Linked DNA regions of Massilia sp. METH4. The protein of the gene in region 2 interacts with the protein of the main gene of each other region in a pairwise test. Links are inferred from orthologs where the notes say so. Each region holds a gene or a part of one and is shown on either strand. Other genes may lie near its edges.

Region 1 (4,236 bases), 2.9 Mb from region 2 along the record:
CTGGGGCTTCGTGCCGGACAAGAACATCGTCGGCAAGGCGGTGGCGGTATGGATGAACCTGTCCAATCCGCGCCGGATCGGCGCGATCCACTAAGGGAGCGCGGGCATGCGTGGTCGTGACAGGCAGGAAGGCATCTCGCTCACGGGCCTGATCGTGCTGCTGGCGCTGGTCGGCATGATCGCCGTGCTGGCGATGCGGATCCTGCCCACGTACACCGAATACCGCTCCATCAACGCGGCGATCGCCAAGGCCAGAACGGCCGGCGATACGCCGCAGGAAATCCGTGCCGCGTTCGACCGCAGCGCCGAGGTAAACTACATCAGCTCGATCAGCGGCCGCGACCTGACGATCGAGCGCGTCGATGGCGATATCGAAGTATCTTTTGCCTACGACAAGAAAATCCACCTGGCCGGGCCGGCCAGCGTGCTGCTCGAGTACAGCGGATCGACCGCCAAGGGCGGCGGCGTCGCGCTGAAGGCCGAGTGACACGACAGACAGGACAGACAGGACGATGAATCTACAGTTATTGCAAACCAAGCTGGGCCACACGTTCGGGGACGCTGGATTGTTGCAGCAGGCCCTGACGCATCGCAGCCACAGCAGTTTGCATAACGAACGCCTGGAATTCCTGGGCGATTCGATCCTGAACTGCGTGGTCGCCTCCATTCTCTACGAGCGCTACCTGCAGATCGACGAGGGTGACCTGTCGCGCCTGCGCGCCAACCTCGTCAAGCAGCAGTCCCTGTACGAGATCGCGCAGAAGCTGGAGCTGTCGCAATTCCTGAGGCTGGGCGAAGGGGAGTTGAAATCCGGCGGCTTTCGCCGGCCGTCGATCCTCGCCGACACGCTCGAAGCGATCCTCGGCGCGATCTTCCTCGATGCGGGTTTCGACGCCGCCGCGCGCGTGATCCGGGCGTTCTACATTCCCATTCTCGACTCGGTCGACCCGCGCACCCTGGGCAAGGATGCCAAGACGCTGTTGCAGGAATTCCTGCAGAGCAAGAAGATTTCGCTGCCGCTGTATAACGTGGTGGCCACGCATGGCGCTGCGCACAGCCAGGAATTCGAGATCGAATGCCTGGTGCCGAAGCTGGGCATCCAGGTCTATGGCCGCGGCGGCAGCCGCCGTGCCGGCGAACAGGCGGCCGCCAAGCTGGCCCTGGAAGTGGCCGAAAAGGCCGTGCAGAAAGCACCGGCCGCCGCGCGCAAGAGCAAACCGCGCGCCGCCCAGCTGAAGCTGGCGGGCATCGCCACCGTCCAGGGCGACGAGCCGGCGGAAGAAAAGCTCGCCAACAAATAACCGAGAATCACTATGACTGACGCCACCACGCCCGCAGGTTTCCGCTGCGGTTATATCGCCATCGTCGGCCGCCCCAACGTGGGCAAGTCGACCCTGATGAACACGCTGATCGGCGCCAAGGTGAGCATCACCTCGCGCAAGGCGCAAACGACGCGCCACCGCATCACCGGCATCCAGACGCTGTCCGATGCCCAGTTCATCTATGTCGACACGCCGGGCTTCCAGACCCGCCATTCGAACGCCCTGAACAAGACGCTGAACAAGACAGTCACGGGCACGCTGGATTCTTCCGACGTGATCCTGTTCCTCGTCGAAGCCGGCACCTTCGGGCAGGCCGACCAGCAAGTCATCGACCTGCTGCCGAAGAACGTGCCGGTGGTCCTGGTGATCAACAAGTCCGACCGCGCCAAGGACAAGGCCGTGCTGCTGCCGTTCGCGCAGCAGGTGGCCTCGAAATACGACTTCGCCGCCGTGGTGCCCGTCTCGGCCAAGCTGCGCTTCCAGCTGGACGGCCTGCAAAACGAGATCAAGCGCCTGCTGCCGGAAAATCCGCCGATTTTCGGCGAAGACGACATCACCGACCGCAGCGAAAAATTCCTCGCCTCCGAAATCGTGCGCGAAAAGCTGTTCCGCTTCGTGGGCGACGAGCTGCCGTACACCAGCACGGTGCTGATCGAAAAGTTCGAGCAGGAGGGCAATCTGCGGCGCATCTTCGCCGCCATCCTCGTCGAGCGGGACGGCCACAAATCGATGATCATCGGTAACAAGGGCGTGCGGCTGAAGGAAGTCTCCACCCAGGCCCGCCTGGACATGGAAAAGCTGTTCGGCGGCCCGGTGTACCTGGAGATCTGGGTCAAGGTGAAATCCGGCTGGGCCGACAACGAAGCCGGCCTGCGCGCTTACGGTTACGAATGAACCATGGCTAAGCGCCACGCCTCGGCCGACGCTGCGCCCGCTGCGGACGCGGCTTCGGCCGCAGGCGGCCAGGATACCGCTACCGAGGAACTCGTGACTGCGCTGGAAGTGCGCGACCGCGCGGTTCCCTACATGCTCACGGCCCCTCCGGTACAGCCGCCGCAACCGGCTCGCAAGCGCAGCGCCCCGCGCACCGTGGGCACGCGCGTCACGGCGCAACCCGCCTTCGTCCTGCACAGCTATCCGTACAAGGAAACCAGCCTGATCGTGGAGCTGCTCACGCGCGACTTCGGCCGCGTGGCGCTGATCGCCAAGGGCGCCAAGCGCCCGCACTCGCAATTGCGCGGGGTGCTGCAGACCTTCCAGCCGCTCTCCGCCGGCTGGGCCGGCAAGAACGAATTGCGCACGCTCACCGATGCCGACTGGGTGGGCGGCTTGCTGCCGCTGGAAAAAACGGCGCTGCTGTGCGGCTTCTACCTGAACGAATTATTGGTCAAGCTGCTGGCGCGCGACGATGCGCACCCCAAGCTGTTCGACCATTACGTGGCCACCCTGAACCAGCTGGCGCACAATGAACCGCCGCCCATCGTCTTGCGGAAATTCGAAACGGCCCTACTTAAGGAGACCGGGGTGGCCGCCGACCTGGCGCGCTGTGCCGATACGCGCGCGAAGGTGAAGGCGGGCATCGCCTACGTGGTCGATCCCGAGCGGGGGCCGCGGCCGGCGCGCGACGACGACACCGCGCCGCGCGTGGCCGGCAAGACGCTGCTCGACATGGAGCGCGAGGATTACTCGGACCCGGCCACGCAGGCGCAGAGCAAGCAGCTGATGCGTTTCCTGCTGGCCTGGCACCTGAACGGGGCGCCGCTGAACACGCGCCAGATTTTGATCGACCTGATGCAACTTTAAGAACAAAGAGACCATGAGCTTCCTGCACCCCTCCGGCACGATGATCGACCTGGGCGTCAACATCGACCACGTGGCCACGCTGCGCAACGCGCGCGGCACCAAGTACCCCGACCCGATCCGCGCCGCGCTGCTGGCAGAGCAGGCCGGCGCCGACTGCATCACGCTGCACCTGCGCGAAGACCGCCGCCACATCAAGGACGAGGACGTGATCCGCATGGCGCCGCAACTGGTCACGCGCATGAACCTGGAAGCGGCGGTGACGCAGGAGATGATCGACTTCGCCTGCCGCATCAGGCCGGCGGACGTGTGCCTGGTGCCGGAGAAGCGCACCGAGATCACCACCGAGGGCGGGCTGGACGTGGTGCGCTTCCACAAGGAAGTCGCCGCGGCGGTGAAGCAGCTGCAGGGCGAGAATATCCGCGTGAGCCTGTTCATCGATGCCGACGAGGCACAGATCCAGGCCGCGGCCGACGTGGGCGCGCCCGTCATCGAACTGCACACGGGTGCCTATGCCGATGCGGAAGGCGAAGAGCAGCAAAAGGAACTCGAGCGGATCAAGGAAGGCGTGCGCTGGGGCGTGCAGCGCGGCCTGAAGGTCAATGCGGGCCACGGCCTGCATTACACGAACGTGCAGGCGATCGCCGCCATTCCGCAGATCGAGGAACTGAACATCGGCCACGCGATCGTGGCCCACTCGGTGTTCGTCGGCTGGGAAAACGCCGTGCGCGAGATGAAGGCCATCATGGTCTCCACCCGCCTGGGAGCACGATGATCCACGGGATCGGCACCGACATCTGCCGGGTACCGCGCATCGCCGAGGCGCTGGCGCGCCAGGGCGAGCGCTTTGCCTGGCGCGTGCTCGGTCCGGATGAGATGGAAGTGTTCCGCGAACGCAGCGCGCGCAATCCCGTGCGCGGCGTGCGCTACCTGGCCACGCGCTTCGCGGCCAAGGAAGCCTTCTCGAAGGCCCTCGGCCTCGGCCTGCGCCCGCCCATGACGTGGCCGGCCGCGCAGTTGCTGAACGATGCGCTGGGCAAGCCGTGCATCGTGTGCGGCGGCGATCTGAAACAATACATGGAGCACAACCGGCTGGCGGCCCAGGTGTCCGTCA
Region 2 (7,970 bases):
AGCGCTCCGGCGAACACCTGCTGGTGATCATCAACGACATCCTCGACTTCTCGAAAGTCGAGGCGGGCAAGCTGACGGTCGAATACATCCACTTCAACTTCCGCGAACTGCTCGACGATATCGACTACGTATTCTCGCCACAGGCAAACGCCAAGGGTCTGGAGCTTGAATTCGCCATCGCGCACGATATTCCGGTGGCCGTGATCGGCGATCCGAACCGCCTGCGCCAGGTGATCGTGAACCTGCTGGGCAATGCCATCAAGTTTACCGACTCGGGCCGCATCATGGTGCGCATCGCCGTCACCAGCGAGGATACCCAGTCGGTGGGCTTGCGCGTGGAGGTGCACGATACCGGCGTGGGCGTCTCGCGCGAAGCGCGCACGCGCATCTTCGATTCGTTCTCGCAGGCGGACGGCTCGACCACCCGCAAGCACGGCGGCACGGGCCTGGGCCTTGCCATCTCCAAACAGCTGGTGGAATTGATGGGTGGCACGATCGGCGTCGAGAATGCCCTCATCCGCGGTTCGATTTTCTGGTTCACGGTGCGCTTCGACAAGCGCCGCGTGGACGTGGACGATGCTTCCTTCAACCAGAAGACCACGAGAGGCTTGCGCGCCCTCGTGGTGGACGCCAACCCCGATTCGCGCGGCGCGCTGGAAGGCTTGCTGGCGCGCTGGCACATGAAATGCGACACCGCGGGCAGCGCGGAAGAAGGCATCCGCGTGCTGCGCGCCGCCGTCGCCTGCGGCCAGCCATACGACGTGGCGCTGCTGGACATGGACCTGCCGCAGATCGGCGGCCTCATGCTGGCCGCCGAAATCAAGGCCGACCCGGAGCTTGCCGATGTGCGCCTGCTGTTGCTGTCGACCGAGCGTAACGCGGCCGACACCGTGCAGCGGCGCGAGGCCGGCGTGGCCTTCCAGCTGATCAAGCCGGCGCGGGAGAGCGACCTGTATGACTGCATCGTGACGCCGCTGCGCGCCAGCGAAGGCGTGCGCGCGGCATCGGCACCCCCGCGCGACCTGCTGGCCGAGCTGGTGCCGGCCACGCGCCCTCCGCGCTATGCGGAACCCGCGCAGGCGGCGCAAGCGGTGCTGTCGATGCAGTCGGCTCTCGGGGCGTTGGTGGCATCGCCGCCGCCGCGCCCTGCCGCGCGGCGTCGCCACAAGATACTGCTGGCCGAGGACAATCCCGTCAACGTGGAGGTGGCCAGCGCGATGCTCGAAGGCATGGGGCTCGACGTTCACCGCGCCTGCAACGGCGAGGAGGCGCTGGTGGCCGTGAAGGCGATCGACTTCGACCTGGTGCTGATGGATTGCCAGATGCCGGTGATGGACGGCATGGCGGCCACCGCCGAGATCCGCCGCCACGAGCAGCAGCAGGGCCGCACGCGCCAGCTGCCGGTCGTGGCGATCACGGCCAATGCCCTGCAGGGGGACCGCGAGCGCTGCCTGGCGGCCGGCATGGACGACTACCTGTCGAAACCATTCACGCAGTCGATGCTGGCCGAAACGCTGGCGCGCTGGATATCGCTGCCGCGCGCGGCCCTGGTGCATCATGGGGACGCCAAGCGGGTGCAACCCGTGGCAGCATCGCCCGCCCCCACCTCCCCCGCCGCGCCGCCGGCGGCCAGGGACTTCGACGGCTCGATCAACCGCCACGCGCTCGACGCGATCCGCGCGCTCAATGCCGACAAGGGCGAGCTGCTGCTGCAGCGCGTGCTGCATGCGTTCATCGACGACACGCCCCGGCACCTCGCCTCGCTGCGTGAGGCGATCGCGGCCAGCAACGCCGGCTCGCTGCGCAAGCTGGCCCACAGTCTCAAATCCTCGAGCGCCAATGTGGGCGCCGACACGCTGGCCCAGCTGAGCAAGGACATGGAACAGCTGGGCCGCAACGATACCACCAGCGGCGCCGCCGACCTGCTTGCCACGATGGAGCGGGAATTCTCGGCCGTGCGCGATACGCTCTCTTCCATGTTCGCCAAGGAGACCTGAAATGGCAGCGCCCCTCACTCCTCAACGCGGTACCGTGCTGGTGGCGGACGACGATCGCGTCATGCGCCTCCTGATGCTGGAAATGCTGGCCCAGGTCGGCCTCGATGCGATCGAGGCCGAGGATGGCGAACAGGCCGTGGCCTGCTACGACCGGCTGGCCCCGGACCTCGTGCTGCTCGACGTGGATATGCCGCGCATGGACGGCTTCGCGGTCTGCCAGGCGATCCGCGCGCGCGAGCAGCAGCGCGGCCATGCGTCCACGGTGCCGATCGTGATGGTGACCGGTGGCGACGACCTGGAAGCGGTCACGCGGGCTTACGAGGCCGGCGCCACCGACTTCGTGTCGAAGCCGATCAACTGGCCGATCCTCGGCCACAGGGTCCTGTACGTGCTGCGCGCCAGCAACGCGATCGCCCGCCTGCGCATCGCCGACGCGCACAACCGCGCCGTGCTGGCGGCGATCCCGGATACGTTCTTCCGCATGAGCCCCGAGGGCTTCTATCTCGATTACGAGCAGGGCCACGACCCGGGCGCGGCGTTCACCGCGCAGCAGTGCGTGGGCCGCCACGTGCGCGACGTGCTGCCGCGGGCGATCGCCGACCGGCTCATGGACCAGTTGAAAGTGGTGCTCGATACCCACGCGGTGCGCTCGGTCGACTACGCGCTGGAACGGGACGACACGGTTCATCACTTCGAGGCCCGCCTCGTCAGCACCGGCGCCGGTGAAGTGCTAGGCCTGGTGCGCGACATCAGCGAACGCAAGCGCACCGAGGAACAGATCCGCCGCCTGGCCTACTGCGACAGCCTGACCGGCATTCCGAACCGGCAGGCGTTCCTGGAAATGCTGGAACGGGAGCTGGTGCGCTCGCGCCAGCACGGCCGCAAGTTCGCGATCCTGTTCATGGACCTCGATTCGTTCAAGCGCATCAACGACACGCTGGGCCACGACGTGGGCGACCTGCTGCTGAAGGTGGTATCGGAACGGCTGCACGAAACGATACGGCCCGGCGACATGGTGGCGCACCAGGGCACGGCCGACCAGCCGCCGCAGGGCACGCCTGAACGGCGCGGCAATCTTGCCCGGCTGGGGGGCGACGAATTCACGATCCTGATCCCGGACCTGGAACGCGTGGACGACGCGCTGAACGTCGCCCACCGCGTGAAGGAAGCGATGCGCCGCCCGTTCCACCTGGACGGCCACGAGATCTTCGTCACCGCCAGCATCGGCATTTCGCTGTACCCGGAGGATGGCGACGACTCCACCTCGCTGCTCAAGTATGCCGACACGGCCATGTACCACGCGAAGAACTGCGGCAAGAACAACGCCAAGCTGTACTGCTCGGCGCTGACGACGAAGATCATGAGCCACGTGAAGCTGGAGGTCGGCCTGCGCCGCGCCCTGCAGAACAACGAGCTGTACCTGCAGTACCAGCCACAGATCGACGTGCGCAGCGCGCGCCTGGTCGGCGTGGAAGCGCTGGTCCGCTGGCGCCACCCGGAACACGGCATCATTGCGCCGAACGAATTCATACCGCTGGCCGAGGAGACCGGCCTGATCGTGCCCATCGGCGCCTGGGTACTGCGCACCGCGTGCAACCAGGGGCGCGTGTGGCACCAGCAGGCCGGGCGCGCGGTGCGCGTGGCCGTGAATCTCTCGGCCCGGCAATTCAAGGACGAGAGCCTGGCGCAGACGGTGCTGTCGGTATTGAACGATACGGGCCTGGACCCGCGCATGCTCGAACTGGAGTTGACGGAAGGGACGCTGATGGATGACGCGATGGCCACGCTGGCCACGCTGGAGCAGTTGCGTGCCATCGGCGTCTACCTGTCGATCGACGATTTCGGCACCGGCTATTCGTCGATGAATTACCTCAAGCGCTTCGACGTGCGTGCGCTGAAGATCGACAAGAGCTTCATCAGCGGCCTGCCGCAGGATTCCGAGAACGCCGCGATCACGCGCGCGATCATCGCGATGGCGCATGGGCTGAAGCTGTCGGTGGTGGCCGAGGGCGTGGAAACCGACGAGCAACTGATCCTGCTGGAGCAGTATGGCTGCGACATGGCGCAGGGTTATCTGCTGGGACGGCCGTCGACACAGGAGGCCATCACGGAGATGTTGCTGGGGGGCGTAGTGCCCGCCGTGCGCTGAGCTCCGCCGCGCCGCCTGGGAACTACTTGGTGTCGGACACTATTTCCGCACAGCGGAAATAGTGTCCGACACCGGTTTTCCCCACCGAAGCCCCAACCCGGTGCCTGTCACCGGTCTTCCCCACCCAAGTCAGGTACTCCGCCGATCCAGCATCGCCCGCGCGATGGTCCCCGCATCCACGTATTCGAGTTCCCCGCCGACCGGCACGCCGCGCGCGAGCCGGCTCACCTGCAGCCCCCTCGCCTTCAGCATCTCGCTGATGTAGTGCGCGGTGGCCTCGCCCTCGTTCGTGAAGTTCGTGGCCAGCACCACTTCGGTGACGACACCGTCGGCGGCGCGGGCCAGCAGCTTTTCGAGATGGATGTCCTTCGGGCCGATGCCGTCCAGCGGCGACAGGCGGCCCATCAGCACGAAATACAGCCCCTTGTAGGTCAGGGTCTGTTCGATCATCACCTGGTCGGCCGGCGTTTCGACGACGCACAGCAGGCGGCGGTCGCGCGCCTCGTCGGCGCACATATCGCACACATCCGCCTCGGTGAAGGTATTGCACAGCGCGCAGTGGTGTACCGATTCCACGGCCTGGTACAGCGCGCGCGACAGCATCGCCGCGCCTTCGCGGTCGTGCTGCAGCAGGTGGAATGCCATCCGCTGCGCCGATTTCGGCCCGACTCCGGGCAGGCGGCGCAGTGCCTCGGTCAGGAATTCCAGCGACTTGGCCATGTACCGGTGCGCCTCCTCAGGCCTGGTGGTCGGGCAGGTAGGTTTCCAGGCCGTCGGCAGCCATCGTGGGCACGAATTCGACGATCGTATAACTGGGCGGCACCCGCCTGCTTGAACGGATCGAGCTCGATCACCGCTTCCACGTCGGCGCGGCTGTCGGCGTTGGCGATGATGATGCCGCCGGTGCGCGGCACCATGCGGCCCGACAGCACGAACATGCCGTTCGCATACTGCTCGCGCAGGAATGCGCGATGCGCCGCGAGAAGCTGGTCGATCTCCTCGTTCGGCTTTTCGTACTTCAGCGTGACGATGAACATGGCGCGCCCCGTGCGGTGATCAGAACGGCATCTTGAAGCCGGCCGGCAGGTTCATGCCGGCGGTCAGGCCGCTCATCTTTTCGGCGGCGGTGGCTTCGGCCTTGCGCACGGCGTCGTTGAAGGCGGCGGCGACCAGGTCTTCCAGCATGTCCTTGTCGTCGGCCAGCAGCGACGGGTCGATCGACACGCGCTTGACGTCGTTCTTGCAGGTCATCACGACCTTGACGAGGCCGGCGCCGGACTGGCCTTCCACCTCGATGGAAGCCAGCGATTCCTGCGCTTTCTTCATATTGTCCTGCATTGCTTGTGCCTGCTTCATCAGGCCGGCGAGCTGGTTCTTCATCATGATGTGTTTCTCCGTATGGGTTGTCAGTGTTGATTGGACTGTCAGTGCGCGGGCGTGACCGGCGCCACGATGGAGCCTGGCACGACGAAGGCGCCGAATTCGCGCACCATGGCCTGCACGAACGGGTCGTTGTGCACCGTGTCTTCCGCCTGGCGCTGGCACGCTTCGCGGTGCGCCTGCTGTTCGGCGGCCGTGGTGTACCACACCGGGCCGAGTTCCGTTTCCACCCGCGCGGCGCGGTTGAAACGCTCGGCCAGCGCGGCCGTCAGCTTTTCCACGTTCGGCGGGGTGCGCCAGGTGTCGATCGGGCAGCGCAGGCGGAACACGGCCGCGTTGCCGTCGATCTTGCATTCGATGAGTTCGGCCTGGGTGGCCAGTTGCTGCGCCACGCCGCGCAGCGGCAGGTGCGCGGCCAGCAGCGGCCAGTTGCCATCCCATTCCAGTTCCGGAACCGGCGTGACCACGTAGGCATACGGCGCCTCGCTCGGCGCGCTCGGGCGTGCCGGCACGGCGGCCGGCGCGACGGCGGCCTGCGGTGCCGCGGGCGCCTCGGGCCGCGTCTGAGCCTGCGGCGCCCGCTGGGCCGGCGCGGCAACGGCGCTGTCATCGGAGAACTCGGTGACCCACGGCGGCAGGTCGTCATCCTCCGGCGGGGCCGGGCGCGCCTGCGGTTGCACGACGGGCGGCGCTTCGAGCACGGCCGCTTCACCCTGCGGCCGCGCATCTTCCCATGGCAAGGGCTTGGCCGGCGCGGCAGCCACTTCCGGCGCCGGCGGCTGTGCCGGCTCTTCGGGCGCGGACGTTCGCATCGGCGGACGCGCCCCGGTGCGTGCCAGCGTGGCCGCGCGGGCCGCTTCCAGCGCGGCGTTGATGGCGGCGCGGGCGGGGCTCACGGGGCCGGACGGGCGTGCCGGGGCCTGTGCCGCGGCTTGGGCAGGAGCGGCAGGCGCCGGCTGCACCGGTGCCGGTGCCGCTGCGCGGGGCGCCGCGGCGGCCACGGGCTGCGGCGCGGCGGCAGCGCTCGCGGCGCGCGGCGCGGCGGGTGCCGCCGCAGCCGCCGCTGCGCGGGCTGGCGAAGCGGCCGGCAACGGGCGGCCCAGTTGCGGATTGGCCGGTGCGCTGGCCGGACCGCCGGCGGGCGCCGCATCGGCACCGCCCACGCCGGGGCGGAAGGCCAGCATGCGCAGCAAGGTCATCGAGAAGCCCGCGTATTCGTCCGGCGCCAGACCGAGTTCATTGCGGCCGTGGACGGCGATCTGGTAATACAGCTGCACCTCTTCGGCGTCGAACACGGCGGCGAGGCGGATGATGTCGGCGTATTCCGGCAAGTCCTCCGGCACGGCTGCCGGCACCGTCTGTGCCAGTGCGATCCGGTGCAGCAGGGTGCCCAGGTCCTGCAGTGCACCGTTGTACGACAGGCTGCGGCTGGCCATTTCATCGGCCACCGCCATCAGGTCGGCGCCATCGCGGTTAGCCAGCGCATCGAGCAGGCGAACCAGGTAAGACTGATCCAGCGCGCCCAGCATGCCCTGCACCGCTTCCAGCGTGACGGCGCCGGCCGCGTAGGCGATCGCCTGGTCGGTCAGCGACAGCGCGTCGCGCATCGAGCCATGGGCGCCTTGCGCCAGCAGGCGCAGTGCCGGCTGCTCGAACGTCACGCCTTCCTGGCCCAGGATGTTTTCCAGGTGGCCCACGATGTGCCCCGGCGGCATCTGCTTCAGGTTGAACTGCAGGCAACGGGACAGCACGGTGACGGGGATCTTTTGCGGATCGGTCGTCGCCAGGATGAATTTCACGTGCTCGGGTGGCTCTTCCAGCGTCTTCAGCATGGCATTGAAGGCGTGGTTGGTGAGCATGTGCACCTCGTCGATCATATAGACCTTGAAGCGCGCATTGGTCGGCGCGTACACGGCCTGCTCGAGCAGCTGCGCCATCTCGTCCACGCCGCGGTTCGAGGCAGCGTCCATCTCTATATAGTCGACGAAGCGGCCGCCATCGATCGCCCGGCATGCCTCGCACGCGCCGCAGGGCGTGGCGGTGATGCCCCCGGTGCCGTCCGGCCCGGTGCAATTGAGCGACTTTGCCAGGATGCGCGACAGCGTAGTCTTGCCGACACCGCGCGTGCCGGTGAACAGGTAGGCGTGGTGCAGGCGGCCGGTGCCCAGCGCATGCGTCAGCGCACGCACGACGTGCTCCTGGCCGACGAGCGTTTCAAAGTTGCGGGGACGGTACTTGCGAGCGAGGACTTGATAGGACATGCCGGGATTTTACCGCAGTCGGTGACGTGTGAGGCCAACAATAGCCCGGCAGGCTGATGCTTAGGGGCAAGGCGGCCGAGGCCGAGCCCGCGTCACCTGACGGGACAGGTACCGGAGCCGGCACGGATGGGCGTACGGTCGTAAAGATAAGGGGACGTAAAAAAAGCTGCCTCGGCAGCTTTG

Evidence for each region. The genes of interacting proteins can lie anywhere in the genome.
Region 1: the proteins of recR (region 2) and recO interact in binary tests that used the Escherichia coli proteins (3 or more experiments, as listed by UniProt). The link is inferred for Massilia sp. METH4 from one-to-one orthologs.

The regions. Positions count from the first base shown.
Region 1 is NZ_CP146614.1:6,609,925-6,614,160, reverse strand. The notes cover bases 1,405-4,236. They hold recO (DNA repair protein RecO), read left to right. Parts: upstream 1,405-2,348; coding sequence 2,349-3,125; downstream 3,126-4,236. Other genes in these bases: acpS (holo-ACP synthase), read left to right, coding at 3,894-4,236; pdxJ (pyridoxine 5'-phosphate synthase), read left to right, coding at 3,139-3,897; era (GTPase Era), read left to right, coding at 1,405-2,216. Outside these bases: lepB (signal peptidase I), read left to right, coding at 1-94; V6Z91_RS28690 (DUF4845 domain-containing protein), read left to right, coding at 107-487; rnc (ribonuclease III), read left to right, coding at 513-1,301; more of era, read left to right, coding at 1,314-1,404. UniProt on the Escherichia coli protein: Involved in DNA repair and RecF pathway recombination.
Region 2 is NZ_CP146614.1:3,719,888-3,727,857, reverse strand. Bases 3,072-5,861 are described here. They hold recR (recombination mediator RecR), read right to left. Parts: upstream 4,867-5,861; coding sequence 4,276-4,866; downstream 3,072-4,275. Other genes in these bases: V6Z91_RS16315 (DNA polymerase III subunit gamma/tau), read right to left, coding at 5,571-5,861; V6Z91_RS16320 (YbaB/EbfC family nucleoid-associated protein), read right to left, coding at 5,203-5,529; V6Z91_RS16325 (YciI family protein), read right to left, coding at 4,842-5,183; V6Z91_RS16335 (EAL domain-containing protein), read left to right, coding at 3,072-4,146. In the rest of the region: V6Z91_RS16340 (response regulator), read left to right, coding at 1-1,997; more of V6Z91_RS16335, read left to right, coding at 1,999-3,071; more of V6Z91_RS16315, read right to left, coding at 5,862-7,787. UniProt on the Escherichia coli protein: May play a role in DNA repair. It seems to be involved in an RecBC-independent recombinational process of DNA repair. It may act with RecF and RecO.